Regions from separate parts of the Paenibacillus enshidis genome, predicted to be linked through region 1. Evidence: riboswitches for the same ligand, from Rfam matches in the RefSeq annotation. Region 1 holds a riboswitch; each other region holds the start of a gene.
The links. Region 1 has a riboswitch for thiamine pyrophosphate ahead of thiC (phosphomethylpyrimidine synthase ThiC). Riboswitches for the same ligand answer to the same signal wherever they lie in the genome.
Positions count from the first base shown of each region.

Region 2: it holds a riboswitch for thiamine pyrophosphate, as region 1 does, so the genes downstream of both, ACE41H_RS01525 (thiamine phosphate synthase) here and thiC (phosphomethylpyrimidine synthase ThiC) in region 1, are expected to answer to the same signal.
Region 3: it holds a riboswitch for thiamine pyrophosphate, as region 1 does, so the genes downstream of both, ACE41H_RS19090 (ABC transporter substrate-binding protein) here and thiC (phosphomethylpyrimidine synthase ThiC) in region 1, are expected to answer to the same signal.

Region 1 covers NZ_JBHHMI010000035.1:35,735-45,691, forward strand. The annotation lists gene acnA (aconitate hydratase AcnA) at 1-1,127, shown strand, start outside; gene ACE41H_RS22945 (helix-turn-helix transcriptional regulator) at 1,248-2,198, shown strand; gene ACE41H_RS22950 (effector binding domain-containing protein) at 2,273-3,049, shown strand; gene thiC (phosphomethylpyrimidine synthase ThiC) at 3,145-4,920, opposite strand; TPP riboswitch at 5,103-5,215, opposite strand; gene ACE41H_RS22960 (hypothetical protein) at 5,691-6,356, opposite strand; gene ACE41H_RS22965 (copper amine oxidase N-terminal domain-containing protein) at 6,607-7,482, shown strand; gene ACE41H_RS22970 (hypothetical protein) at 7,576-7,887, opposite strand; gene ACE41H_RS22975 (DinB/UmuC family translesion DNA polymerase) at 7,870-8,739, shown strand; gene ACE41H_RS22980 (YolD-like family protein) at 8,736-9,050, shown strand; gene ACE41H_RS22985 (hypothetical protein) at 9,271-9,561, opposite strand; gene ACE41H_RS22990 (hypothetical protein) at 9,573-9,890, opposite strand.
Region 2 covers NZ_JBHHMI010000001.1:355,776-365,732, reverse strand. The annotation lists gene ACE41H_RS01550 (response regulator transcription factor) at 1-663, opposite strand, end outside; gene ACE41H_RS01545 (ThiF family adenylyltransferase) at 778-1,857, opposite strand; gene ACE41H_RS01540 (thiazole synthase) at 1,857-2,624, opposite strand; gene thiS (sulfur carrier protein ThiS) at 2,626-2,829, opposite strand; gene thiO (glycine oxidase ThiO) at 2,829-3,971, opposite strand; gene ACE41H_RS01525 (thiamine phosphate synthase) at 3,984-4,574, opposite strand; TPP riboswitch at 4,712-4,821, opposite strand; gene ACE41H_RS01520 (ABC-F family ATP-binding cassette domain-containing protein) at 4,952-6,502, opposite strand; gene ACE41H_RS01515 (protein kinase domain-containing protein) at 6,647-8,131, opposite strand; gene ACE41H_RS01510 (23S rRNA (cytidine(2498)-2'-O)-methyltransferase RlmM) at 8,296-9,357, opposite strand; gene ACE41H_RS01505 (thioredoxin family protein) at 9,486-9,800, opposite strand; gene ACE41H_RS01500 (cyclic-phosphate processing receiver domain-containing protein) at 9,797-9,957, opposite strand, start outside.
Region 3 covers NZ_JBHHMI010000021.1:8,524-18,480, forward strand. The annotation lists gene ACE41H_RS19045 (ParA family protein) at 1-743, opposite strand, end outside; gene ACE41H_RS19050 (hypothetical protein) at 1,748-2,206, shown strand; gene ACE41H_RS19055 (glycosyltransferase family 2 protein) at 2,463-3,602, shown strand; gene ACE41H_RS19060 (helix-turn-helix domain-containing protein) at 3,767-3,988, opposite strand; gene ACE41H_RS19065 (DUF6809 family protein) at 4,179-4,475, shown strand; gene ACE41H_RS19070 (hypothetical protein) at 6,031-6,258, opposite strand; gene ACE41H_RS19075 (hypothetical protein) at 6,253-6,750, shown strand; partial or broken gene ACE41H_RS25310 (Rpn family recombination-promoting nuclease/putative transposase) at 6,760-6,927, opposite strand; gene ACE41H_RS19080 (hypothetical protein) at 7,011-7,184, opposite strand; gene ACE41H_RS19085 (hypothetical protein) at 7,292-7,600, shown strand; TPP riboswitch at 7,758-7,868, shown strand; gene ACE41H_RS19090 (ABC transporter substrate-binding protein) at 8,004-9,053, shown strand; gene ACE41H_RS19095 (thiamine-binding protein) at 9,081-9,374, shown strand; gene ACE41H_RS19100 (ABC transporter permease) at 9,371-9,957, shown strand, end outside.

The sequences.
Region 1 (9,957 bases):
ACGATATGACGGTTGCGGCCGTTCTGTCCGGCAACCGGAACTTCGAAGGTCGTGTCCACGCACAGGTTAAAGCCAACTATCTGGCTTCTCCTCCGCTGGTTGTCGCCTATGCGCTGGCAGGCACGGTCAACATTGACCTGCAGAACGATCCGATCGGCTATGATCAGGAGAATCAGCCGGTCTACCTGAAGGATATCTGGCCGTCCTCCGAGGAAATCAAGGAAGCCATCAGTCTGTCTCTCAGCCCGGATATGTTCCGCAAGAAGTATGAAAATGTATTCACAGCCAACGAGAAATGGAACGCGATTGACGTCCCGGAAGGCGAGCTGTATGAGTGGGATTCAAACTCCACCTACATCCAGAACCCGCCGTTCTTCGAAGGGCTGCAGGACGGCATGAAGGACATTCAGGAGGTCCGCAACGCACGCGTGCTTGCATTGATGGGCGACTCCGTAACGACCGACCATATCTCCCCGGCGGGCAATATCGCGGTGAACAGCCCGGCAGGCAAATACCTGACCGAGAATGGCGTGGAGCGCAAGGACTTTAACTCCTACGGTTCCCGCCGTGGCAACCACGAGGTCATGATGCGCGGCACGTTCGCGAATATCCGTATCCGCAACCAGGTTGCCCCTGGCACGGAAGGCGGAGTGACCAAATATCTGCCTACGGACGAAGTCATGTCCATCTACGATGCTTCCATGAAGTATCAGGAAGCTGGGCAAAATCTGGTCGTTATCGCCGGCAAGGAGTACGGCACAGGCAGCTCCCGTGACTGGGCGGCGAAAGGCACATTCCTGCTTGGTGTGAAGGCCGTCATTGCGGAAAGCTTTGAACGGATTCACCGCAGCAACCTCGTTGGCATGGGCGTGCTGCCGCTGCAATTCCAGGAAGGCAATAGCTGGTCCAGCCTTGGGCTGAACGGTCAGGAGACCTTTGATATTCTCGGTATCGACAACGAAGTGAAACCAGGCCAGACTCTTACCGTTATCGCCAAGCGCGAAGACGGCACAAAATTCGAGTTCCCGGTAACGGCCCGTCTCGACAGCACGGTGGACATCGATTATTACCACAACGGAGGCATTCTGCAAACCGTATTGCGTCAGATGATTCAGAACAACAAGTAATATTTATCCGTTATTCCGAGCCCATCAGGACACTCTGGCGTCCTGATGGGCTTTTTGCTGTGCTTCCAAAGCTTTATAATCATTTACAACAGCTTTTAATACCCAAGGAGCGGATAAATCGTGAAAATAGATCGCCTGCTGGCCATTGTTATCCTTTTGCTGAACCGGCGTATGATTCAAGCCAAGGAGCTCTCCGAACGGTTTGAGGTATCAGTCAGGACCATTTACCGCGATATTGATGCGCTTGCCTGTGCAGGCATCCCTGTAGTGACCTATCAGGGCGCGGGCGGAGGAATTGGCCTGAGCGAAGGCTACCGTCTTGACCGGGCTTTGCTTAACGATGAAGAGCTGGCCGCCATCGTCACCGCTCTGCGCAGCCTGGCAACCTCCGATCCGGAGGCGGACCATCCCTCCTTGCTGCTGGAGAAGATACAGCAAATCATCCCCGCCTCCAGGGCGGAGCATTTTCGTTTTCGTACCGAGCAATTCATCGTGGATTATTCCGATTGGGGCGGCCGCGGGGAATTGCAGGGGGTCCTCTCCCTGCTCAAGCAGGCCATCAGCGGGCTTCATCCTGTCCACTTTCGCTACAAGGACGCAGAGGGACGAATAAGCTCCCGCAGCTTTGAGCCTTATACACTAGTGCTGAAGCATCACCAATGGTACGTGTACGGCCGCTGTATGGCACGCGAGCAGTTCCGGATGTTCAAGCTGATCCGGATGCGTGAGGTCTCTATTGCCGAAGACTCTACATTTGTCCGTGAACCGATTGTGCTTGAAGAACTGCCCTGGCAGCAAAGCTGGAACAAGCCGGATAACCAGATAAGGCTGGTGCTGCGTTTTAGTCCTGACAGGGTCCATCTTGCCGAAGAATGGTTTGGCCATGAGAATTTGGAGGAGGAGGAGGACCGGAGAGTCATCGTAACATGCCGCTTCCCGGAGAACGACTGGCTGTACGGCTTTATCCTCAGCTTTGGCGTACACGTGGAAGTGCTTGAGCCTCCGCATGTACGGGACCGTATTCGCACTATGGTGCAGCAGATGCAGCATAATTACGATGGCACCACCTGAACATGACAGTATGTTGTCATGTTTGCCTCCTTATACTGTAGGAACATATATACAGTTCAAAGGAGGCAAATGAAATGAGAACTAATGAACAATGTCAAAGTTGCGGCATGCCTATTAACAGTGAAGAGCTGGCAGGTACCGCTGCAAACGGAAGCCTGGTCTATGACTACTGCAAATACTGCTATCAGAACGGGAGCTTTACCCAGCCTGACATCACGATGGAGGATATGATCCGGTTGAGCATCCCTTTTCTGCTGCAGGAAGGCTGGGAAGAGGAAGCTGCGAGAAGCATGCTGTCCAAAACACTCCCCTTATTAAAGCGCTGGGCCGCTCAAGAAGCAGAAGCACCCTCTTCGTCAATACAGCCTCTTAAGTTTGTTGAAAAAGAAGCCATTACACTGGCAGGGAAGGCGGTCCGCACAACCAACGCCGCAGAAATGTCCGGACAAGGTCATATTCCCTCTCTCTGGGCTTCATTCCTCCAGGGAAGCAAAGAGATCGGGCCTTCGGGGCCTATTTACGGGTGCTATACGGACTATGAAAACGGAGTATTTGGAAAATATACCTACCTGTTGGGACATATTGTGCCTCCTGGGGATAAGATTCCGGATGGGCTGTCTTCGGTCACACTCCCTGCAGCCAGATATGCTGTCTTCCGGACCGCACACGGTCCGCTTCATCAGGTTGTTGCCGAAGCGTGGCAGCGCATATGGCAGTGGTCTGCGTCTGTCCAGGGGCTCGAACGAACCTTTTCCGGAGATTTCGAGCTGTACAATGAATTCGCCGGAAATGCCGCGAGCGGACAAGCGGACATTTATATTGCAGTGAGAAGCACCATTCGACATCACTAAAAAACGTTGCATAAATCTGATAAATCCGATCCATATGACGGGGCCTGCAGGCCCCATTTTTTTACAGAAAAAACTTCCATCTATACATTACGGTATTACCTGCTTCTTCCTTCACGATATTCCAGTGCCTTTTCTTCCAAACCTGCAGCAATAGCTTCCTCCTCGCCGATTCCTTTCTCTACGGCAAATGCCCGGATATCCTGTGTGATGCGCATGCTGCAAAACTTCGGGCCACACATCGAGCAAAAGTGCGCGTTCTTCGCCCCCTCGGCCGGCAGCGTCTCATCATGATACTCAAGCGCGCGTTCCGGGTCGAGGGACAGATTGAACTGATCGCGCCAACGGAATTCGAAGCGGGCCTTGGACAGAGCATCATCCCGCTGTTGCGCCCTTGGATGGCCTTTGGCAAGATCCGCAGCATGGGCAGCGATCTTGTAGGCGATCACCCCTTCACGCACATCGTCCCTGTTCGGCAGGCCAAGATGCTCCTTCGGTGTGACATAACAGAGCATGGAGGTTCCGAACCAGCCGATCATGGCAGCGCCAATCGCCGAGGTGATATGGTCATATCCGGGGGCGATATCCGTCGTAAGCGGCCCCAGCGTGTAGAATGGTGCTTCCTTGCAGATTTCCATCTGCAGATCCACGTTCTCCTTGATTTTATGCATAGGCACGTGACCAGGCCCCTCAATCATCACCTGTACATCATGCTTCCAGGCAATCTGCGTCAGCTCACCCAGCGTCGCCAGCTCAGCCATCTGAGCTTCATCGTTGGCATCATAAATACTGCCCGGACGCAGACCATCCCCGAGCGAAAAGGCGATATCATAGGTCTTCATAATTTCACAGATCTCTTCGAAGTGTGTATATAGAAAGTTCTCCTGATGATGAGCAAGGCACCAAGCCGCCATGATGGACCCGCCCCGCGACACGATGCCCGTCATCCGCTTGGCGGTCAGCGGAATATAACGGAGCAGCACGCCGGCATGAATCGTAAAATAATCCACCCCCTGCTCCGCCTGCTCAATCAGCGTATCGCGATATACTTCCCAGGTCAGCGCTTCGGCCTCCCCATTGACTTTTTCCAGCGCCTGATACAGCGGCACCGTTCCGATCGGCACGGGAGAGTTGCGGATGATCCACTCGCGCGTCGTATGGATGTTGCGGCCTGTCGACAGGTCCATCACCGTATCCGCTCCCCATCTAACAGCCCAGGTCATCTTCTCCACCTCCTCCTCTATGGAGGAGGTTACCGCCGAGTTGCCGATATTGGCGTTGATTTTGACATGAAAATGACGGCCGATCAGCATCGGCTCACTCTCCGGGTGGTTGATGTTGGAGGGCAGTATCGCCCTTCCGCTTGCCAGCTCCTGTCTTACGAATTCTGGATCAAGCCCCTCCCGGATTGCCGCAAATTCCATCTCCGGTGTTATGATTCCCCGGCGGGCATAGTGCATCTGGGTAACGTTGCGCCCCGGCAGCGCACGCAGCGGCCGGCTGACAGCGCCCGGGAATTCCGCGGCAGGACGGGTCCCGGACCGAAGCCCGTTATCCTCAGGCTGCACTGCTCTTCCTTCATAGCGGGCGACATCCCCTCTCTCCTCAATCCACGCCTGCCGCAGCTTGAGCAGTCCTTTGCGGATATCTGCCTGAAACGCCGGGTCGGTCATGGGACCGCTTGTATCGTACACACGCAGCGGGGCATTATGCTCAACCCCCTGCGGTGTATGGGTGTCATGCAGCGTTATCTCTCTTTCGGGCACCAGGATATCAGGTCTTGATCCCTGGATGTAGACCTTGGTGCTTGCCGGAAAGGCCCCGATATCCGTATTGGCTCCTCCTGCTGCTGTTTTCCGCTTGCTCTCTGTCATTTGCTTGCTCCTCCCGAGTCGTCTTATTCCTCATCGGGATCATACCGGAGAAAAACCGATGCTGACGGCCAACTGCAAAATGAAAAAGCCGGTTCCCGAAGGAACCGGCTGTATGCAAACAGGCCTCCATGCACTACCAAGGTATGCCCCTGGCTGCTGCACATGCTGCCTATCCATATAATTTCATTGGCCGGTTACTTCCCTACGCTGGTATGATCCAGATCAGGTACAAAGGGTCCGGAACCTGGAACGGTTCCATCTCAGCCCGGAATTACGGGCCCCCCCAGTAACTTCGGCAGCATCATGCCGCCGATTATAACTATGTTATTTCACAGACGGATGCCTCCGCCTTCCAGTTCAGGTTAGCCTAAAAAGAAAAGTTTGGCAACCCCATTAAGCCCTATGCCAGAAGTTTACCAATATATACGATAATCATAATAATGATAAAAACCAGCGGGGCGTAGCGGCTCTAAGGCGGGAAGAACACCCACCTAAGAGCCGCTACGCCCCGCTCGCTCTCCTGGTTCTCAGCCTTCGCTTTCCTGATCGATCCCCCGGCCACAGCGGATCCATCCTCCTGCAGCTGAACCTTCCAGTCCATCTGCTCTGCCTGCCGCATTGTCCAGGCTTGGTTTCAACCAAGCCCAGGCTGCAACCCGGCCAGAAAAAAGTGGTTCCTAAAATTGAGTCCTGCAGCTTTTCTGATAATCAGAAAGGAGACTACCCATTAATTGGATAGCCTCCTTTCCACACCACATATATTTTTCGATTTATACTGTCATAGAAACAGCATATCTTGCATTTGCCAGGTCATTCGTAGTGCCATTGATATCTGCAGGAGCAGGATTAGTCATAGTAGTTGGAGTATGAGCAAGAATTGCTTTGGTGTTACTCGAGGTAACGTTGATCCAATCAGCGTTTTTACCTGGACCTTTAAACATCATTGTGTCGCAAGTAATTTTACTGAAAGATAGTTTCCAAGCAGGTAATTGCGACGGCAAAGTTTCGTATTGATTTTGGAGTGTACCAAAAATAAATCGAGCCGCTTTATCAGTGCTTGAACTCGTTGTATACGTTCCTTGTGATACAAAGACACTTTTGAAGTTAACAAAGAATTCAACAAAGCCGTCATCCCGAAGAACAAGTTTAAGATGAATTCGTTCACCATCTTTAAATTGTGTGTAAGGTTCACCATTTTTCACTTCCGGACCATTTACAAACCAGTGCCATTTATACGTTTTTGTAGTAGGATCATAAAAACGAGAATCCGCCGCGCTGGAGACACCACATTCAAATCCAGCAACACCGCAATACATATTGATGTAGCCAGAGGGCATGCTTTTAGACGAAGGTAATGTTACATACCCTTGAAAACCTCTGTTCGTTAAGGTGTTGGTTTGTGGCACAATCTTCGCAAATTTAGCATATTCGGGCATTGAAATTTCCTCCTATTATATAACGTTACGTTACGTAGTATTGAGGTATGCAAAACACCTGGGATATCAAAACAAATAAGGGGTATCCCTCACCTAATTCATTTTGAAGTGTGTTACATCCACACCCTCATTATATAATAACACGTATCGTTACGCAATATATAATTTTGATTTATTTTACAACTTTTTTTTGTGAAATACGTTTAATGCTATAGAGATGATTTTTTTTACAAAAATGGAGGGATTGTATATGAAACAATTTAGATTTCTTTTTTCTGTATTGTTAGGTTCTCTATTACTGATTTCTTTCTCCCAGTCGTCATTCGCTGCTTCAAAAGTTCAATTAATCATTGATAGCCAAACAATCAAGACCGATTCTCCTCCAGAAACGTTAAATGGCTATACAATGGTGTCGTTATCATCCCTGAAACCATTAGGTTTAAATTTACAATGGGATCCTAAAACGAAAACTGTAATTGCTATATCAACTAAAAGTAAGGAAAAGCTTACACTTTCGGTAGGTAAAAAAACAGCCACCATGGGTAACCAAACGGTAACTTTGCAGTCTCCACCTGTTTTGAGAAATAACCGCGTTTTGGTACCTTTACGATTTATTAGTGAGGCATTTGATTCCCAAGTGTTTTGGAATAAAGATGAAAACTCGGTTGTGATTCGAAGCTCAGATAAAATCGCGGATTATAAAACGCTGTATGAGAGTAAAGATTTGGTTCAAGCTAGAAAAATAGCAGTTGATCTACCCACTTCCGATACCAATACATTAACTGAAACAGGTGAAGCTGTAACTTATGCTTACCACTTCCCTGAAGGAGAAGCCTTAAGATATTATTTTTATCAAGGCTCATTGGTTAGCTACTATGAAATTAAAAATGACGTGAAACATCTGGTTTGGGAAGCTGTACTCTCTGAAGACGGTAGCTATGTTAAAGAAAATGGGAAACGTCCGACAAAGGATAAAGCCCAGGTATATTTTGCAAAACACCGAATTGATGATGGTGTAGATTATGGCCGTTTAGGAGATAGCCAACCGCTAGTAGGAGAGGTTAAAGGTGGTCCTTTATCTGGGATTATCATGGCAATTCCTAATGAAGTACGTAAAGATAAATAATATGAAATCGGGCTATCCATTAGTTGGATAGCCGACCTTCCACACCACCAAGAAAAAGAGTTTGACGTAAATGTCAAACTCTTTCCCATATGCCTACCTCACACTCCCCGGCGAAAGCACAATCCAGCCCAAGCATCGCGCAAAGCCGCCTGTCCACTCCATCGCGTCCAAATGCATCATAGAACCGATTTCAAGCCTGTCTGCTATATAAGGCGCTTTTGGCGGGTTGCTTGGATCGGTCTTAAGCGAACCGTCATAATTATTATGAAGCGAACGCCATAATGTCCCGTTGGTATCCTCGCGCACGCATAATGTCGTAAGGACCGGTGCATGGCTGGGACCGGAAACGGTCGATACCGCCCCTTCTGAAAAAACCGTCGTTTTGAAGTGATAACCATCCGGCATCGTTACGCCACCGGGCTTGGCATTGCTGAGACAAAGATTCTGGCCAAGACGGCGTGTGATAACTACGCCAAAAAGAATCCGTCAGGCATTTACACGCTATCAAAAGACATGCTCGCGGGTACGCTATGGCAGCTGCCTGTAAGCAGCATGTTTATATCCAGAAGCAGGATGACCCGCCATTTCGCCGCGATGGGGCTGCATACCATTGGCAGCGTCGCCCAGACGCCTTTGGCCAGGCTAAAAGAAATGATGCGGAGGAAATTCGGTAAAAACTCCGACATCCAGGCGGAGATGTACTGGCGGATCGCCAACGGCATGGATGACAGCCCGGTCCGGCCGGAGACGCACCAGGTGGCTCCCAAGTCTGTCGGACATATGATGACGCTGCCCAGGGACTACGGAAACCTGGAGGAAATCAAAGTCGTGCTATTGGAACTAACCGAACTGGTCTGTCAGCGCTGCAGGGGCCTTGGCTTTATGGGACATGTTGTCTCCATTGGCTGCGCTGGAGCTGATTTTGACAGACCAACCGGTTTTCATCGGCAGCTGAAGATGGAGGACCCGTCCAACATTACCAACCAGGTTTACCGCTGGGCCTGTAGGCTCCTGGATCAGCACTGGAACAGACTCCCGATCCGGAGGGTGGGCGTCAGTCTGTCGCAGCTGGTTCCGGACACAGAGTATCAGCTTTCTTTATTCGATATGGGGCGAGAAAAGACCATAGCGCTGGAGCGAGCAACCGATGCCTTAAAACGTAAATATGGGGATTCAGTGATCATTCGTGCCGTTTCACAAACAGCTGCTGGCCAAGCTGTCGATCGATCGACCAAGATAGGAGGACACTTTAAATGACAACGAGGAAAAGGCTGGAGGGAAACGGTTTTTGGGAATCCAGCAGGATGATGCTGCCTGAGCATCGAGTAGCAATTAACCGGCAGCAGCGGGAAGAGCTCCGGAAACAAAAGCCGGTGCTGGATGATCAGGAAATGGAGTTCATCGAGGCAGCTCTTTCCGAATCATTACATAAGCATAGGACTTTCAGGATCCGTCTTTTCGACGAGTATGAAGATGTGGAGCTCAGCGGGATTGTAAACTCCATTCTTACGAGCAGGCGAGAAATCAAATTATCCGTGGCTCTGGGGAATGGCATTGGATACGCATAGAAGAAATCCTCTCGGCAGGTTCTGATTAAATGAAGCGGGACGCAGAAGGAATCGGAAAAAGCTGAAGTAAAAACACCGCATGAATTCAAGCACACCAGGAGGAAATAACAGGGGGTCCAGGGGGAAGGATTCCCCCTAGCGTCGCTCATGGTACCGCAGCTCCTAATGTCACCGTTGGAGCTGCGGCCATCTGGCACAGCCCCAACGGTGACAAATGAACTTAACCGATCAGCTCGTTACAATGATGGAGCTCGCTCACCGTCCATACATGTAGGCCGAGCTGACCGTAGATCTCCAATTTTTCAATCAGCGGATTTTCATCATAGAGCTTATGAGCCGCTTCGATGGCCGCCCGCTGTTCTTGCTCAAAACGGTTCATTCTGACCTCCCCTCTGCAGCTGGTAAAGGTAAGAACAAATTCATATTTTCTTGGCAGTCCCAGGACTTTTGCTACCTGCACCAAATCCAAAACCTGTTGCAGCAGCTCGTACGCATCCGGCCACCCCTCCAAGACTTCCCACGTTATGCCCTGCTGGTCCAGCGTGTCTGCATTTCATCATAAGCTCCTTTTTCTTTTGCCCATGCAATGTCAATATTCTTAGCTTTTTGTTCGGTAACTGCTACGCGTATCCTGTCTTTTTCGTTTTTAAAAGGAAGAGTACGTACAAATACGTCTTGTCGACATACAGGGCAAGCTTTTTTACGGGACAATGGTTTTTCGAAATTGCTATGGCAATATGGACATTTCGCATCTTCTAAAAGCAGCATCCCTTCTTCCAAGGAAGTATTACCCAAATTACTATTTGAAAGAAGACTTTTAATGATACGAATGATGTTCATCAGGACTCACCTCACTCCATCTTTCAGTTCTAACAAATATCCGCTAATTAACTTGAGTGTTGCAAAT
Region 2 (9,957 bases), on a different contig from region 1:
CTGGTAACCCACACCACGTACCGTCCGGATGAGTTTGTATTTTTGACCATAGTCAATTTTGACACGAAGATGCCGTATATATACATCCACTACATTAGTGTCCGCTATAAATTCATGCCTCCAAACATGCTTCAGGATTCGCTGTCTGCTGCAGGCCTGATTGACGTGCAGCGCAAGATACCACAGGAGGTCGAACTCCTTCGCTGTCAGCCCGATTTGCTCTTCTCCCCGCTGGACTATCCTCACTTCCCTGTCAATCGTCAAATCCGCCACCTTGATCCGGCTGTTCGTTTGAACGGCACCGCGGAAAATAAAAAGCAAATTTTTGATACGGGCTAGCAGCACCTTTTCCGGCACTTCTGCAGCTACAACGTCATGCGCCCCCCGGTCAAAGCATTCAACCATCTTATCGGCATCCTCGGAATCTGTAATCATGATGACCGGAATCCGCCTCTTTTCATCATGGATGCCGAGCAGCAGCCGGTCCGTCTCCAAAGAAGGAAGCTCCGCGTCGAGCAGCAGCAGTCCGAATTCCAGGTTTTCCACACGATCAGCAGCTTCCAGCGCGCTGTGCAGATGGATTACATCATACCCCGCCTTCCGCAAACCTTCCCCCACACATTCCCGGCTCTCTCCGCCAACGAGCAATATACATTCTTCCATGCGTCACCTGATTTCTGCCGCCCTGAGCAGCCTGGTGATATCTGTGATCCTGTTCATAGTTTGGGAAATTCGCAAGGAATACATGTATCAGGACAAAGAGGGAATTAAAATATTTTATCCAAAATAACGATGATACAACACACGGGCTTCCGCTATATCACTCGTGCCGTGAATCAGCGTACGGCCATCTTCAAAAATGACCATTCGCTGTTTGCCCGCAGCAAAGGAAACCAGAAAAGGATTGCTCTCCACCAGACCGTCCCCGGTGGCGGCAAGACGGGCGGCTGTCGCTTCCAGATCGAGCTTGGTGCGACGGGCAGGTCGGATCTGCACCGTGTCCCTGCCGCACAGCACATCCGCCTTTTGCCGATTAGCGGCCAGCAGATACGGATACACCCTGTTCTTTCCGCAGGAAGGACAATCCTCCTTTTTGGCGCCGGCCACGGAGATCGATACGGTTTCATTGCGCCACACATCAAAGGACAACAGCTTGCCCCGCAGTGCCTCCTTGTGGCCGCTTAACAGCTTGAAGGCTTCCGCCGTCTGATGGGCGGTCACCATCTGCACAGCCTGGGGAAGAATGCCGGCCGTGTCGCAGGTATCTCCTCCACCCGGAATCGTGCCCAGCAGACAGTTCAGGCACGGCGTTTCTCCGGGAATAATGGTGAAGGTAATCCCGTAGCTGCCCACACAGCCGCCGTATATCCACGGCACGCCGAGCTTTTGCGCCACATCGTTAATGATCAGTCTTGTGTCAAAATTATCGGTTGCATCCATGATAATATCCACATCTGCAGCCAGCTCTTCCAACGCTTCACCATCAATATCAAGCACATAGGCATGGATGAGGCATTCGGAATTAATCTCTTCCAGACGGCGCTTGGCCGCGATCGCTTTGGGTGTTCGCTGTACCGCATCCGACTCGGCAAAAAGCTGCTGCCGCTGCAGATTGCTCCACTCGACATAATCGCGGTCAGCGATCGTGATCGTGCCGATGCCTGAGCGGACGAGCGTTTCGGCTATGCCTGTACCGAGTGCTCCCGCCCCGATAATGAGCGCATGGGAAGCACGCAGCTTGCGCTGCCCCTCCCGGCCGAACGGCGCAAAGCGCTCCTGGCGCGAGTAGCGGTCAACCGCTGCCTTGGCGGCTCCTTCAGCTGAATCTGCCGGAACCGCTGTCTTGCGTTCAGTCATTATGATGTAACCATCCCTTCTGTGGGGCTGCTTGCCGCAGCATATCGTTTAACGGGAATCATGCCCGCCTTGAACGCTTGTCTGCCCGCTTTTACCGCGAGCTTCATCGCCTCCGCCATGGCGACTGGGTCCCCCGCGCCGGACACCGCCGTATTCAGCAGTACCCCGTCCGCACCCAGTTCCATCGCGCGCGCCGCATCGGCAGGTGAACGGATGCCGGCGTCCACAATGACAGGAACCGAAGCCTGTTCTATAATGAGCTCCAAGGTGTAAGGATTGAGGATGCCCCGGCCCGACCCGATAGGGGAAGCCCCCGGCATGACGGCGTGAACGCCGAGCTGCTCCAGTCTTTTGGCCAGGATGACATCGTCGGAAATGTAAGGCAGCACGATAAAGCCTTCGGCAAGCAGCATTTCACAGGCTTTTAAAGTCTCAAACGGATCGGGAAGCAGCGTTCTGTCATCCCCGATCACTTCAACCTTTATCATATCACATAAACCGGACGCCTTGGCCAGTTGGGCGATACGGACAGCTTCTTCGGCGGTAGCCGCCCCGGCCGTATTGGGAAGCAGGATGAAGCTGGACAGATCCAGCATATCCAGGAAGTTCCCCTGCCCCTTCTCCTCCAGGTTCAAACGCCGTACGGCAAAGGTAAGGATCTGGCTTTCCGATGCCTGAACAGCTTTCATTTGCGTTTCAAGATCCGGAAACTTCCCTGTCCCCAGCAGCAGTCTTGATTTAAAGGCTTTATCTCCAATATGCAGCATATTATCCGCCCCCCACAAAATGTACAATTTCAAGATGATCCCCGTTCTTCAAATCGGTTACGCTGTGAATATCCTTGGTCAATATGCGCCGGTTCAACTCGACGACAACCGTTTTGACCTGCAGGTCCAATGCATTGAGCAACTGGTCCACATTGTGAATTTCTGTTTCAAAAGTCATTTCCTGGCCGTTAATAACAAGCCTCATCACTTATCCCCCTTGACTGCTGGTGCAGGCTGTCTTTTCATTCTTGCCGGTGACAAGGCCGTCAAATTAAGTTGCTCCACTGTATTGCCTGCCAGCATCTTCGCTATCGCTTCCCCTGTAGCCGCACTCAGTAATATTCCGTTGCGGTAATGTCCACAAGCAGCGTATAAGCCGGCAGCATCAGGTACGGGGCCTATAATGGGAAAGCCATCTTCCGTTTGCGGCCTTAATCCCGACCACGCTCTCAGAAAAGACGACTCCCCGATGTCCGGCAGCCAGGCTGAGGCGCGCTCCAAAAGCTGGCGCAGCCCGCCTGCGGATACATCCGCTCCCCATTCATGCGGTCTGCTGGTAGCCCCAATCCACAGCTCCCCTTCCGGCTTTGGCACCAGATACACATCCTCGGCGTAAATGGTATACTCCAGTGCACGTACTGGCATGGTAACGGCAGCGATCTCTCCCTTGACAGGATACATCTCCGTATGGATGCCGAAATGGTTAAGCAGCTTGCCCGCTTCAATTCCCCCTGCGATCACAACATTTGGACAAGCAATATATCCCCTGCTCATTTTTACACCACGCACCATACCGTCCACGATCCGGATGTCCTCTGCGATTGTATTTGTCAGCAGTTCCGCCCCGTGCTTTTCCGCGCCTGCCACCAATGCCTGTACAAGTCGCTGCGGGAGCAGCTGCGTTTCCCGCTCGCGGAACAAGCCTCCGAGCACCTGTCCTGTCAGGCCAGGAATCCTTCTGGCTATCTCTGCGGCTTCCCACCATTCTGCGGCTGATCCATCCTTGTTCCCTGCCATGCCCGACAAGCGTTCAACTTCCTCCACTGTCCGGGCAGGGAGAACGAAGCCTGTGCTGGTATAACCTGTTACCAGTCCTGCCAGGCCTTCAAGCTCCCGCACCAGCTCCCCGAACAGATTGCGGCTGCGCAGGGCAAATGCGGCCAACTGAGGGTGGGCAAAGGCCTCACATTCTGCCGCCAGCATTCCGGCCGCCGCTCGTGTGGTCCCTTGTGCAGGGACCGATTTTTCGATCAGAATCGTTTTGAAGCCTCTTTTCGCCAGCTGATAAGCGATGGAACTGCCGATCGCTCCCGCGCCGATCACCGTACAGTCTGCCGAATAGCTCATATCTTTTCCTCCTCACATTCTCCTGTATTCCTTTGCCGCTTCGGCCGGATCATCCGCCTTCCAGATGCCTGACATCACAGCGATTCCTGATGCACCTGCCCGCCTGATGCCCCGCACATGCCGAGGCTGGATGCCGCCAAGCGCGATAACCGGAATGGAGACTGCACAGCATAGCTCCTCCAGACTGCTCAGCCCCCGCGGTGGCAGCCCAGGCTTGGAGGCGGAATCGTAAATATGACCGTACAGCACATAATCAGCCCCCGCCTGCTCCGCAACCTGCGCTTCCTGCAGCGAGTGTACGGATGCCCCGCAGCGCAGCTCCGGGAACGTCCGCTTCACAAGCTGCAGCGGCAGGCTGTTTGAGGTGAGCTGCACCGTCCCTGCACCGAACAGAAGTGCTGCGTCTACACGGTCATTGACCGCGAGCTTGGCTGGCGAGCAGCAGCCGCGCTCCGACACCGTAAACATAAATTCGTACAGCTCCGCTGCGCTCAGATGTTTCTCCCTGATGTGCAGCACGTCAATATCCGGTTCGATCAGCCGCAAGATGTCTGCCGTGCGTTCAGCGCTTTGGCAGCCGTCCGTAATAAGATGAAGCTCCATTGCTTTTGCCTCCATGGACCGTTATTCGGGAACGCCAAGAAGCCGCTTCCCGGTCAGGAAGCGGCTGAATTTACAGGTTCACCGAATTTACATGGAACTGCCTCCCTGCTCATAAGCAAGGCCGCATTTGATTCCCGTTCGGCTAATGTCCACTTCCCTACGCTGGTATGATCCAGATCAGGTGCAAAGGGTCCGGAATGCGTTTATTCCGTCTCAGCCGCCAGCCGCGGCTCCCCCAGTGTGATACAGGCCTGTTCAATCGCCTGTATTACTATATATTTTGTTTTCCCTTTTCATGGTAGCACAATCCGTTTCACTTGCCTAGACGTACATCAGATTTCAGTACGAAAAGTCCAAAGCTGTGCTTCTCCTGCACATCAGGCTTTGGCCGACCACTCTTCGACATTCCATACTCTCGTTACCCAATCCTTATAAAAATCAGGTTCGTGGGATACGAGCAGCACCGTGCCTTTGTATTCCTTCAGCGCACGCTTCAGTTCATCCTTCGCCACCACATCCAGGTGGTTGGTCGGTTCGTCAAACAGCACCCAGTTGCTTTCACGCATCAGCAGCTTGCAGAGGCGAACCTTGGCCTGCTCTCCCCCGCTTAAGGCGGACAGCGGACGGGTAATGTGATCATTTTTCAGTCCGCAGCGGGCAAGATGGGCACGAACCTCATGCTGGTTCAAATGCGGATACTCGTTCCACACATCGTCAAGCGGTGTGATCCGCTCAGGGCGCACCTCCTGCTCGAAATAAGCGGGATAAAGAAAGTCTCCGGTATAGATTTTTCCGCTCAGCGGAGGGATTTTCCCGAGAATCGTTTTGAGCAGCGTCGATTTACCGACACCGTTATAACCGACGATGGCAATCTTCTCGCCCCGTTCAATCGTAATGGACATTTTCGGCAGCAGGGGATGGCTGTAGCCGATCTCAAAGTCAATGCCTTCAAAGACCGTTTTGCCGCTGGCCCGCGCTTCCTTGAACTGGAACGTCGGTTTGGCCGCTTCTTCCGGCTTGTCGATCCGATCAATCTTATCAAGCTGCTTTTCACGGCTCTTGGCCCGTCCGGAAGTGGAGGCACGCGCCTTGTTGCGCTGGATGAAGTCCTCCTGCTTCTTGATATACTCCTGCTGCTTTTCATAAGCATCGATATGCTGCGTCTTCTGAATGTCAGCCATTTCAAGGAACTTCTCATAGTTGGCGGTATAGCGGTTCAGCTTGCCAAACTCCAGATGATAAATGACGTTGACGACCTGATTCATAAACTCAGTATCATGGGAAATCAGCATAAAAGCATAAGGGTAGTCCTTCAAATAACGTGTAAGCCATTCGATATGCTCAACGTCCAGGTAGTTCGTCGGCTCGTCCAGCAGCAGCACATTCGGCTTCTCCAGCAACAGCTTGGCAAGAAGCACCTTCGTGCGCTGCCCCCCGCTTAAAGAAGCTACATCGCGGTCCAGTCCGATGGCAGCAAGTCCAAGCCCGTTGGCCATTTCCTCCACTTTCACATCAATCAGATAAAAATCGCCGATCTCCAGCTGCTCCTGGATTTCCCCCATCTGCTCCAGTAGCACCTCAAGCTCCTCCGGTGTGGCTTCGGCCATACTATCCGTAATCACATTCAGTTCCTGTTCAAGCTCAAGCAGGGGGAGAAATGCATCCTTGAGCACATCCCGCACGGTCTTGCCCGGAGTCAGCTTCGTGTGCTGGTCCAGATAACCGTAACGGACCTTCGGTGTCCACTCGACTTTGCCGTTGTCACGCAGCTGCTGGCCTGTCAAAATATTCATCAGCGTCGATTTGCCGACACCGTTGGCCCCTACCAGACCGACGTGCTCTCCCGGCAGCAGGCGGAACGATACATTTCTGAATAATGTTCTGTCCCCGAAATTGTGGGAAACTTCTTCAACTGTTAATAAACTCATTTCCGTTAACTGGCTCCTTATTTTTCATTAAACTTCAATATGACTTCAGGTTTGCTTTCAAAGCCTTATTGTAGCACAAGAGGCAGCCTTACCGGAACTGCCCGCCATAACGAAAATGAAATTATATACCTGCACGACACGGACTCACTGTCTCCGGAGGGAAGCAAACAACGGCTTTTTCCGCCTCGGTCCAGGCAGAGCATCCTTGAACAAGGCTTGCAAAACCGTATCCATTTCTTCACATGGCTCAAAGGGGTCCAGATGGAGAGGCAGCGTATACACCTTTCCTGTACCCAGATCTTTTCCAAGCCTGCGGACTGCTTCGCTCGTTGCCAAAGGAAGGCAGAAGCTCCACTTCTGCTGCGGATACCTGGCCAGAGCACTCGCAAACATCACTGTATCCGGCAGCCTCCACTCCGCCCCGGACCCGACAATCAGCGGATAATCGGCCCGCAAAAATTCCTCCAGCCTTTCATGATTCCCACCACTGCCCAGGTCAAAAACAATAAAATCAAAACCTCCGCTCAAGAGAGGAATGATGTCTTCCGGCGACATTTGACGGCAGTACTGCACCCCCTCAAAGGAAAAGCGCTTCGTCCCCTCCGCCCGCGCGCGTTCTTCCCCCTCCAGCAGCGTTTGTATTCTGGAAAAGGACTGTGATCGTCCATTCAGTTCGGCTACAGCCACCCTGCCGCCCTGCCGCGAAAGATAATGGCTGATGGCAATGGCCGTATGTGTAACCCCGCAGCCCGGGGATACCCCGAGCAGTGCAATCACCCGGGTGCCGGAATATTTCGCCTCCACCGCTGGTACCGGCCTGTCAGCGGGCGGCACGGACAACAGCCTTAACTCATGTATAACCTCCCTGGCGGTCTGGTATCTTTCCCCTGGATCGATCTTTAGCAGCCTGCGAATCACTCTGGCCAAATCACGCGGCAGCCCTGAGCGGATGACTTCCTCTACGCCAGGTGTCCATTCGCTTTGTCTTCCGTCTGTACATAAATACAGCATAAGCGCACCAAGACCATACAGATCGGAGCGCGCATCGGTTTGCCCTCCTCCATACTGCTCGGGTGCCGCAAAACCGACCGTGCCCAGCTTGACGGTGTCCTGGCTGCTGCCGGTACTGTAATTCCGCGCCGTACCAAAGTCGATCAGCTTCAGCTCAAGTCCCGGAGTGATCATAATGTTGGACGGCTTCAGATCGCGGTAGATGATGGACGGCTTGTGACTGTGCAGATAATCGAGCACATCAAGCAGTTGCAGGGCAAACGATACGACTTTTCCGCCTTCCACGATCCCACCGTTGTTCTGCATGTAAGCTTCAAGCGTCATACCTCCGATATAATCCATGACAAGATATACGTTGCCTTCGTTGCTGAAATCGAAAAAATCAACGATCCGCGGCAGCCGCGGATGATTAAGCGCGCTCAGCAGCTCCGCTTCCGCTCTCCACGCCCCCATCAGCTCCCTGTCGGCGACCGTCTCTTTAACTGCCCATATTTTGCCCGTCAGCTTCAGGTCCTCTGCCATATAAACCCGGCTCATGCCACCTCTGCCGATCAGCCGGCATATGCGGTATCTTCCGCCCAATACATAACCGGGCTCATGCTGCCGCTGTTGCTTCATCACTGCTCTTCCCTCCTTGAAAAACAAAAAAGGAAAGCCATCACCGTAAATGACCTCAACACAAGAGATCTCTTTACAGGATGCTTTCCCTGCTTATCAAACGATTTGATTTACACAATTTGGATTAATTATAGTGTATCCTGAGCATTTCTGCAATGCTATTTTTAAGTATATTTAATCATATAAAGTGTTATTTCATCACGGTTATGGAACAGCTGCTTTGCATGCTGCACCTGCATTCCCGCCTGCTCGAAGGAGGAGATGACATCCTGAATGAGCGCGAGCGGCTTTTTGTGCATCAGCTTCACCGTCACGATGGCCGTGCCCCCGCTCGCGAGGCTGTATAACAGTCCCGTAACGAGCTTTGCCATCTGCTTCGGACTCCAGCTCATATCACATACCAGCACATCAAACTCGCTGTCCCGAAACTTGACCTCCCCCGCATTTTTACGGAGAAACGTGAGACGTGGGGATTGCAGAACGGACGGGTCCATGCGCGCCGGGTCCACTGCCGTAACCTCTAACCCCCGTTCCAGCAGGAACGAAGTCCAGCCTCCCGGAGCCGCTCCGATGTCCAGAGCTTTCCTGAATGCCGTAAAATCAATCCCGAAGGCCGCTTCCGCCTCCAGCAGCTTGAATTTGGCGCGTGACACCTGGCCCTCTTCCTTCTGGAAGCGCACAGCCCCTCCATTCCAGTCGGACAGGTTGTCATCAGGTCTGGAAATGCCTGCATACCAGAATTGTTGGCCGGCAAAAACGGACAGGACGTAATCCGCTCCGCGCACGGCAAAATCGAGCGGCGCTTCCGCCAGCTTGTCCGTGATGGCCTGCTTCAACGCTCCCGTGCTGTCCTCCCATTGGCTGTCCGTGCTTTTGCGGACCTGCACGGACAGAATCTGCCCTTGCAGCTCGCTCCGGTTCATGACGAAGGCCGCCAACCGGGTCAGCACCGTATCCAGGCTGCCGCTCTCCTCCTGAAACTGGACGGGAAACAGATGGCGCAGAAACATCGGTGCCTGCGCCTGAATTCTCTCAACTACAGCCGTGGTCTCCTCTGAAAGCGTTACGAGCAGTACCTCGCCTGGAATCAGCACCGTCGATTTGACCGAGCCAAACAACCGCCGCAGCTCTTCCTGGGCATATGGCGCAAAGCCGTGATTGGCCGTACATATAAAGCGCGACGCCACGCCTGACTTTTCCTCATTTTCCTGCATATCTTTATCCATTGAATTCAAAATTACGTTAACCTCCAGCACATACCTTGATCCACGGGCGCTCATCATCCCACTGCAGCTCGACCGGAATCTCATACGTATGCATTATCGTTTCTTTCGCGTAATATGCTCCATTTTAATCACCGGCTTACTCCCCTTATCTGTTCCAGTAAATTTTGCACGGATTCCATCTTGTATATTATTTTCGGCCTGGGGCTCTCGCCATTGAACAACAACAGTGCAGGCACGCTGGATATCCGGTATTCCTGAACCAGATCAGGTATGGTGTTAATGTTGCTTTGCACGATCATATCCTCCGGCAGCATATGGCCGACAATCTCAAGCATCTTTCTGGCTACGGCACAGGTGCCGCACATCGGCGTATACACAAATACAGCAAGCCTGCAGCCTTCCCAAATATCCCTGCGCAGCTCCTGCTGATTGCGCTCCTTCATCGCTGTTCCTTCTTTTCAAGCTGGCTCAGCAGCTCCGGAGGAACCGGATGATTAAACAGCTGCACACCCTCCGGCAGGCTGCCGTACAGCATTTCATACATCTGCCTTCTGCCTGAAAGACTGGACGAGTGAAGGTAGATCTGCTCCGGAAATAATC
Region 3 (9,957 bases), on a different contig from region 1:
AGCTCCGCGTATGGGGAAATATAACGATCTCCGGGCATGGACAAAAATGCGGGCCTTCGTTCATAGGCCACCGTGCTCGCGTATCGCATCGATTTCGGGATGATGGTTTCATACATGGTTAACCCATGGGAACGGCAGTATTCCCGTGCTAGTGGCAGCATTTCCGAGTACAGTGCGGTGACGTCGTCCACTTTCATGGCCACAATGCCATCGATGATGAGCTTCGGGCGGCGGTTCTTTTGAAAATCCTGAACGATTTCGACCGTCTGAATCATCGCGGCCATGGCAAACATCTCCGGCTCGAACGGAATGATGATCCGATCCGCAGCCCCCAGCACATTTCCCATCAGGATCCCGATGTCTGAAGGCGTATCAAGGAAGATATAATCGTACTGATCCCGAATCGTCTTCAACAGGTCTTTCAACCGATAGAGCGGATTCGGGGACATGTCAAAAGCAAGAGCGGCAATGCGCCGGTTAGATGGGATGAGGTCAAGCCGATTCATGAGTGGAATGCTGACCTCCTGAATAGGCACTCCTTCCATCATCATGTCATACAAGGTGTGCTCCAGCTGTGCAGGGGAGTGCCCAAAAGCGATGGCCAAATTCCCTTTAGGATCGGTGTCCACAAGCAATACACGAGCTTCGGGAAGCTCCCGAACCATCGCCGCTGCCAGGTTGCTGATGAAACTGGTTTTCCCTACTCCGCCCTTATTGGTGACCACCCCGTAAATGATACCCATAACGATTCCCTTCTTCCTCAATGTTGTATAGTTCATTCTATGAGGACAAACACGTTGTTAATTATGGAAATAACAGGAGTATATGCAACAAGGCGCTGCCTGACAGCCGTGTGGTATGAAAGTACGTTGTTACATGATGAAACACATTGCGGCACATGCTTAAAAAATACGAATTTATGAAGACTGCTGCGATGCAGTTTTTTTCTTTATGGATTCGGATCACGCTTAGCCTTCACGGAGACGTTTACAGAGACGTTTACGGAAACGTAGGAAGTACACGTAGGACGTACACGTAGGACGTACACGTAGGACGTACACGTAGGACGTAAACGTGAGACGTACACGTAGGACGTTTACGTCTCCATGATATGTTCAAGATTGAGCGAATCCTTCACACGTCAAATAACTCAATTCATTTGCCCCCTACTCCAGCTTCTTATCCAGGGATCGCCGTCTCGTAACATATCATTAAACTCTCTGCTAAGCATATGAAATGACAAGCTCCTTCCAGCAGTACAGTAGCTTATCACATTAGTATAGTAGCGTCGAATACCAAGCTTTCCTGAAGAGATCATACCCGAAAAGACATCGGAAAACAACGAACATAAGTGAAATACAGCCTCCGTACAGCCCTATCTGATGCGGGGGCTGCGACACTGGACTAGTTCCCACGAGTATCATCTCGTGCTAACACTCTTTAACACTGGGGGCATTCGACACGTTCGCGTCTACCAAATCATGATCTATAGAAGGATTACAAAACAAAGTGTAGCTCAAATCATGAGGCAAAGACGTGCAACAAAAAAGCAGAATTATGTTAACCTCCACTCGCCAAGCTCGGCGAATGAAGCGGGGAAGCCTTCCCCCTGGAGGCCTGAAAAAGCCCGGAAACACGGGATTTTTTTGATTATTCAGAAAAATTACGTGTGATAATTTTAGTTGCTATAAGAAATGACGTCCCGACTGGCGCAACAGGCGTCACGGGCGTGACCGGAGCGACTGGCATGACTGGTGCTACGGGGGTGACAGGCCCTACAGCTCCGAATGTCACGTCGAATTACATGACGGCGTTTAACGCTCAAGCGCAATTTGTTGCACAACAGGGAATCATAGAGGTTCCCGCTATATTTACGAACAATGGTACGGCCATCAAAAATGTAAATGGTGTGCTTACGCTGGCGGCGAATCAAACCTATTCGATCAGTTACACGGCTTCGGGTGTTCCACCTGTATCCGGTGGCATGACTGGCCTGGGAGCAGCTCTCCGGATTAACGGTACGACATTTATCCCTGGCGGTTCAGCATTTAATCTTGGAAATCCAACGATCAACTCGGTTGTAAGTTTAGCGGGTTCTACTATTCTTACGACTTCAGGGCCTACCTCCTTAGCTCTAGTCAACATTACATCAGTAGGGGGCGCAACATTTAACAATGCTGATATGAATGTAGTTAAGATAGCATAACTTAACTCTGAAATAGCATCTACTCTCGATCAGGCTATGGTCATGGATATGCTGATGGGGAGTCAACCCCGCCACTCTTCCAAAGAAACGCAAATAGATCAGGGGCTTTCATGCAAGGCTGCCCCTGATCTTGTTGAATGCCGTGTAGACGTCGGACCCTTATCATGAACGAAACCGGTATCTCGTTCGCTTTGATATGGGGTAATTTAGGAAAAATAATTGGATTTGTACCTTGTTGTTTGATAAGAGGTGGATTATGGGTCAACCAAGCATCTCGTTATGCATGATCGTTCGGAACGAGGAAGAAGTTCTGCCGAAATGTCTCGGCAGTGTCAAGCGCATTGTGGATGAGATCATTATTGTGGATACCGGCTCCACGGATGATACGGTGGCGATTGCGAAGTCCTTCGGGGCCAAAGTGATTGAAATGCCGTGGGAGAACAGCTTCTCGGTGGCTCGCAACCGGGGGTTGGATGAAGCGACGGGGGACTGGATTCTCTGGCTGGATGCCGATGAAGAGATCGATGTGACTGAGGCTGACCAGCTCAAAGAGCTGCTGACCCGGGATGTGATCCGGGAGCAGCATATCGAAGGCATCCAATTTTATTTTTGCAGCTATCTGGAGGGAGGCGGGGAGGAGCATCACTGTCTTCAACGCATGGTGCGGAACCGGCCGGAATACCGGTTTGAAGGAAGGGTACATGAACAGATTCTGCCGAATATGCTGAAAGCCAACCCCGGCATGCAAATCGGGCAGGTCGATATCCATATTTACCATGTTGGCAATCTTGTCAAAAACATTGTGCGTCAGGACAAAATCAGACGAAATCAATCGCTGCTCCTGCAGTCACTTGAGGAGTATCCAGAGTATCGGCAGTATCACTATTATCTGGGGATTGAGCTGTTTCGATTGAATGAATTGGAGCGCGCGCTTGAGCAGTTTAATACAGCTCTGGCCAACCCGGAGGGTTTTCTGCCGGTGGTGCTGTCCAGTGCGTATAAATACAAGCTGGCTATATTGGAAGCCATGGGGCGTTATGACGACATGGTCCGGTGCAGCATGGAAAGCATTGAACGGTTTCCGGACTTTACAGACCTGCATCATCTCAGGGCGGTCGGCTGGCAGGGTCTGGGGCAAACGGGCAAGGCCATTCATTCAATGCGACAAGCGCTGAGTCTCGGACCAGCCCCTGAGGGATATCCGTCTGTAACCGGATTTGGCACCTATTTGACCTGTCGGGATCTCGGAATATTGTACGTCTCTGTCGGAAATGTGAAAGATTCGGATTTGTATTTAACCCTGTCGAGCCTGATGGGTGGAGATACGAGGATCACATTCGAAGAGCCGTCGAATCATAATGATAATGCACCATCCTTAAGCCATGTGGGCCATTAGGCTCGCCCACCCAAGTCCATCCCTTTAAATAGAGCATCGAATATTTCCCAAGCCCCTCTTCGATAAATCCTCCTGCTCTTCTGAGCCAACATCGAAAAAAAACGCCAATGGATCAGAGACAGCCTTCGTTCAAGGCTGTCTCTGAAGGTGTTTAATACCGCGTACTATTCCTCAACATCCACCAAATCAATGATCTCACGAATATCCTGAATATTCAGGGCCGCTGCGATTTTTTCAATATGGCTGAAGCTGATGCTTTCTCTTTTGCCGTTGGATAGTTCACTTAATGCCGCTTGTCTGACATTTGAAATTCTGGATAACTCCCTTAATGAAATATGATGATCTTTAGCCAACTCTGCTATTTTTACGACAATTTTCTTGTTCATCTGAATCCCCTCGCATTACTAAATATATAACTTGACGATACGCGTGGGCGTATTGTACAATGAATTCATGAATGATACGCGAGAACGTATTATCACTACTGTAATACGCTTGTTCAATCCTTAGCATCTGACTGTACATAAACAACCGCTGTACTTTTCTAAGAAAAATACAAAGTAAAGGTGGAGCAACATGCAAAATGTATTAGAATCACTCTATTATGGTGATCTGGTTCCCCATGAGCAAAGCGCCTCCCATAGCCCGGAATACAGATTACTGAACGAACAAATTACCAAGTCCCTGAATCACTGGAAAAAGAAGCTTGCCGAAGAAGATTTCAACGAGCTGGAAGCTTTAACCGATCTATATTATCAAGTTCAGGAAATTGATATGGCCTCCTCGTTTACAACCGGCTTTAAGCTTGGCGCAACCCTGATGATTGAAGTGCTTTCCGGCATGAGCCCGCCTGTCCCACAGCAGGATACCTGAGTTCCTGATTACCGTTATCATATCACAAACAAAAGATCCACTTCATAAACTTCAAATTCTCCCAGGAGCCTGGAACGTCAAGCCTATCCCTTCCGCTTTACCATTGAATATTTTTAAATCATGGGAATGATACACATCGCGGCTCCTACCAAATCATGATCTATAGAAGAATTACGAACTCAACTTTCGCAGAGCCCAAATCCACCGAATCATCCGTGCTTGACAGTCAAGCCGATAACCGATCGTGGCAAGGCATGTGCACTCTCTGTCCGGTGGCTTTGCACGATTATCCCGTTGGATCAGGTCCTCGTTGCCGCTTGTGAACCCAAAGGTTTCCGATGTCCTCGTTCATGCTGCCCCACACCGATCAAGCCACGCACATCATGCTCACCTTTTCCCGTTTAAGTACTGCAACTAGGCCGCAGCCGCAAGAGGCTGAACCGATTGGCGCGCGATCAGTCGGCGGTAAGGGATCGCCGGAATCGTCACGCCCATGTACAGCAATTTCCGCCACATTGTTTCTTCCCCTAGGCCCTCCCCAACCCTCAACTCCCGCATTCTGAGCAAAAGGGATAATCGTGCAAAGCTGTATGGAAAGGCACCAGACAACACACTAACCTCACTCTGGCTACTAGACTCTGAGAGGGCCGAATGCCCTTCCTGCAAGAAAGCTAGCAAAAAGCGGTCTGCTTTGATTCAGCGTCAACCCAGCAGTAGATCTCCGTTTTACCCCGTTATTTCAGGGCTTGTTTGACGATTTCATGCTGCGAAAGTTGAGTTACCAAAAAAAGTGCATATCACTCAAATTATGAGGCAAAGACGTGTAACAAAAAAAGCAGAATTATGTTAACCTCCACTCGCCTAGCTCGACGAATGGAGCGGGGAAGCCTTCCCCTCTGGAGGCCTAAAAAAGCCCGGAAACACGGGATCTCTATGATTATTTAAAAAATTACATTGCTGGCATAACTTCGTCAGCATCGCTGTCTAACGGATCATGTTCAGCCTTATAGGCCGTCAACTTCGCCACCCTTCAGCCGTTTATATGGCTCTGAAGGGTGGCCTTCAGCATGAAGTAGTGCCTTTCTTGGAGATAATCTGCTAAAAGTGAACACTACAATGGCAAGTGACTTACTTTTAGGAAATTTAGGGAAAATTTCCGCTAAATATGGTAACTTTTCAGCTGCCGAATTACTACCAGACGAGCTTGAACTGCTTGTTCAATCCCGTAATGTTACCGTGAATGTTATGAGGCAAAGGGGGAAATGCCAATGCTGACCGTCGAACAAGCGTTAACGAAACTCAGTGAATATGGAATAACCAGCAGTATTCAGATGGTGCGCCGCTGGCTGCGCAATGGGGTGATCCAGGGCGAGCGAACCGAAAACCGCAAGGAAGGCTGGCGAATCCCGCCGGACGAACTTGATCGGTTTATACAATCCCGTAATGTCACCCCAAAGCAGGATTTTGTGGATTACCCGCGTAGATCTGCAGAAGAGTGCTGGGGAATTCATTTGGAAAACATTTGCAAATATGGGGGGGGGGGGAGTACCCACCTTCAGATGACATCATCGAAGCCGTTAAAACGTCCATGTTTGGAATGTTGTACCCGCATGATGAAGAACACGCCCTTGTCCGGATTCATCTGCGGTTTGAGTGTCCATTCACCGGCAAGCTCTTCGGATCGATGGACGAGCTCGTACGCGCCGCAATTTCGCACCTCATCAGGGAGTACACTGCCGTGGAGCAGCACGATGCTGAACGAACAGGAGCAGACGTATTGCACGAGGATGAGGAGATACCCTATCTTACCCACATTACGCTTAATACAGGTCAGGTTCGACGCATCTATCCGGGCGAGGTGGACAAACAACTATATGCTGCCATGAAACGGGTTTGGAAGGACTCCTTCAAATCTGAAGGGGTGCAGCTATTTGAGGGATATCGATTCAAGAGCTTTCAATCCAGACGGGTTACCGTCGGAACTCTCTGTAATGGAAAAGGAATACCGATTTTAACGACCAACTGTTGCCAATGGGATGATGGAACGTACTGGAGAATACTCCAGAATGAATCTTGGATTCCGCTTGCGACCCAATCCAGTGAGCCTCCCCCCACTCCATATGTGGCAGATCAATTGGGGTTTGGCTTCATGCAACATGAAGATGCGACGGCATGGACAGAGGATTTTTCGCGATGTTTCGGTTGGCTTGTGTTGGATGCAGAACAGGTGATTTTAGAGAGCAAGGGTGATGAATCTCCGCGACAAGCCATTTAACCAACTCATCGCCCCCTCAATCATCGAGGCTTGATCGTGCAAATACTTCTGTCTATCTTCATACAATCGACGGGCTTCCTCATCCTGACTTAGAAATTCTAATGTAGTCATCGTCAATACCTCCCATTTGGATTTATCAGCACCTTTCAGGAACAACAGCCAGTTGACCAATCCTCCACTTTCTACATTCTTCAACATTTTACAGGATTGGCCTTCCTGAAGCTGCCCACTGTACAGTTTTGGTGGGGGCTGTTTGACGCTTACCTATTTTGAGAAGCCAACTTGTCGGATTTGCTCCCCCGCAAATAATCCTGCATTTGTCGATTAAGCTCTTTCCGATCATTATCAGTTCTCGGCGGGATCGCTATCACACCATCGCCAGCCTCTGCCAATTTATCAAAAGCATCAATCATCTTATACAGATCGTCCTTCATAATGGTGGTACCTCCTCTAAATTTAAAAATCGTAATTACGAAATAATATAGCACTTTATTAAGTCATATGCTACAATAAAACCATAAAGGTATAAGGAGCGGGATACATGAACAGTGAGTTAAAGGAATTGCTGCAATCCGTAATCCGGGAAGAACTTCAACCGGTTCATGAGCGCCTTAATAAGATTGAAACAGATCAGCAGGAGATGAAACGAGCCGTCCTGGATACGAATGAACGGGTTATGGAAATAGGTGACTTTCTGGAGAACCAGCACAGAACTATTGAAATTCTCTCTGCCCGCTCCATTCAACAAGAAGCTGAATTGAAGAGCGTTACCGGGAGCGTTGGTTATCTTGTCCACAAAATGGGCGAACATGACCGGGACTTACACGTTATCAAAACGCAAAAGGCTTAGAACGGGTGCGGCACCGAGGGTTTTTCGGATAAGTCCCTCTGGACACTCCGGCCGTGAAGGCATATAATCAACGTTAGTTCATATAACTGAGCCCGCAAAATCTTCAAACAATGCGGACGTGTCAAGGCAGCAAGCTGCCGTCTTGATGCTCCTTCATACAACTTGCCAGGGGTGCTGGAATCGGCCGGCTGAGATTGTGTCCCCAGACACTGACCCTTACAACCTGATCTGGGTAATGCCAGCGTAGGAATCGCTATAGAGTGACATGTCTTTTTTGACACCGTCATTCCTTCCTTTGGTAGATTACAAGCGTCCCGGATAACGGGGCGCTTTTTTTTGCAGGATCACGGCAGATGACAGCATTGCAGAAAGAGCACGGGTGATGAAGAAGGGAGAAGAAAGTATGTTTTCTTTGCAAAAATGGGGCCTTGGAGCGGTATGCTGCCTGCTCCTCATCCTGACCGCCTGCGGCGGGCAATCGTCCGCTCCACAGGATACGAACGCTTCCGGGCCTTCCGGCAGCGGCAGTACGGCCTCCGGGAAGCTGAAAGACGTCAAGGTAGTGCTCGACTGGACCCCCAACACCAACCACACCGGATTGTATGTGGCCAAGGACCAGGGATACTACGAAGAAGCTGGTCTGAATGTGGAAATTGTACAGCCCGGAGAAGGCGGCGCCGATCAGATGGTCGCCTCCAACGCGGTTCCGTTCGGCATCAGCTATCAGGAAAGCGTCACCCAGGCCCGCACACAAGGAGTTCCGCTCGTCTCTATTGCGGCTGTGATTCAGCATAATACGTCCGGCTTTGCCGCTCCGGTGGACCGGGGCATCAAGTCGCCCAAGGATTTTGAAGGCAAGAAATACGGCGGCTGGGGCTCGCCCGTCGAGGAGGCTGTCATGAAATCCATCATGGAGCTGGACGGCGGGGATGTCAGCAAGGTGCAAAACATCAACATGGGCGATGCGGATTACTTCACCGCAGTCAAGCGGGATATCGATTTCGCCTGGATATTCTATGCATGGACAGGAATTGAAGCCGAGCAACGCGGTGAGCAGCTGGATATGCTGTACGTCAAGGACTATTCCAAGAGTCTGGATTACTACACACCGGTCATCGTCACGAACGAAGCGACCCTCAGCAGCGATCCTGAGCTGGTAAAAGCCTTCATGAGCGCTACGGCCAAAGGTTATCAATATGCGATTGACCAGCCGGAAAAGGCGGCGGAAATGTTGTCAAAGGCTGTGCCTGAGCTGGATAAAGAGCTCGTACTGGCCAGCCAGCAATGGCTGAGCCCCCGCTATCAGGACGATGCCGCACAATGGGGTGTCCAGAAAGCGGAAGTATGGAAAAACTACGCCGATTGGATGTATGAGCGCAAGCTGCTTGACAAACCGCTGGAGGCCGAGAAAGCCTTCACCAATGATTTCCTGCCACAAGACGGCAAATCCTGATTTAATTCGGAAAGGAGACGGTTTTTCATGGCTAACACTCTGTTGAGTATTCAGGTGATTCCCAAAACGCACGGTGGAGAGGACAGCATTCCTTACGTCGATAAAGCGATTGAGGTGATCCAGCGCTCAGGCGTCAAGCATCAGGTCAACCCGCTGGAGACAACTATGGAGGGCGAGCTGGATGAGCTGCTGCATATCGTCAAGGAAATGCACATCGCACTTACCGAGGCGGGAATTCCAAGCGTCATTTCCCAGATCAAAATCGCTCATAATCCGAATGGAATCAGCATGGATAAGCTGACCGAAAAGTACCGTCCATGAACAGGAAAGAAAGCCTCTATTCTGTGTTCAGAAGCGTATGGCCGCCCGTTGTGGCGGTCCTCTTCTTTTTGGCGGTATGGCAAGCCGCGGCGGTCTTCCTGCACATTGAGCCCTGGATGCTGCCAAGTCCGGCCGGCATCGCCGCCGAAGCGGCCGCCCAATCCGCCCTGCTGGCGGATCATACCTGGGCTACCGTCAGGCTTACGCTGAGCGGTTTTGCGATCGGCACCGCCGTCGGGCTGCTGCTGGCCGTGCTGCTGCACCTGATCCCTTTTCTGAAGCGGGCACTGTACCCGCTGCTCATTCTGAGCCAGAACATTCCGACCATTGCGCTTGGACCGCTGCTGATGATCTGGTTTGGCTTCGGCCTGCTGCCCAAGCTGATGGTCATTACGCTGGTCTGCTTCTTTCCTGTCGTTGTTGCCGCCCTGGACGGGCTGGCGCAGACGGACCGGCTGATGATGAACTATATGCAAATGTCAGGCGCAAGCCGGATGGGCATCTTCCGCAAGCTTGAGCTGCCACATGCGCTGCCTTCCCTCTTTTCAGGTATGAAAATTGCCGCCACCTACAGCGTGATGGG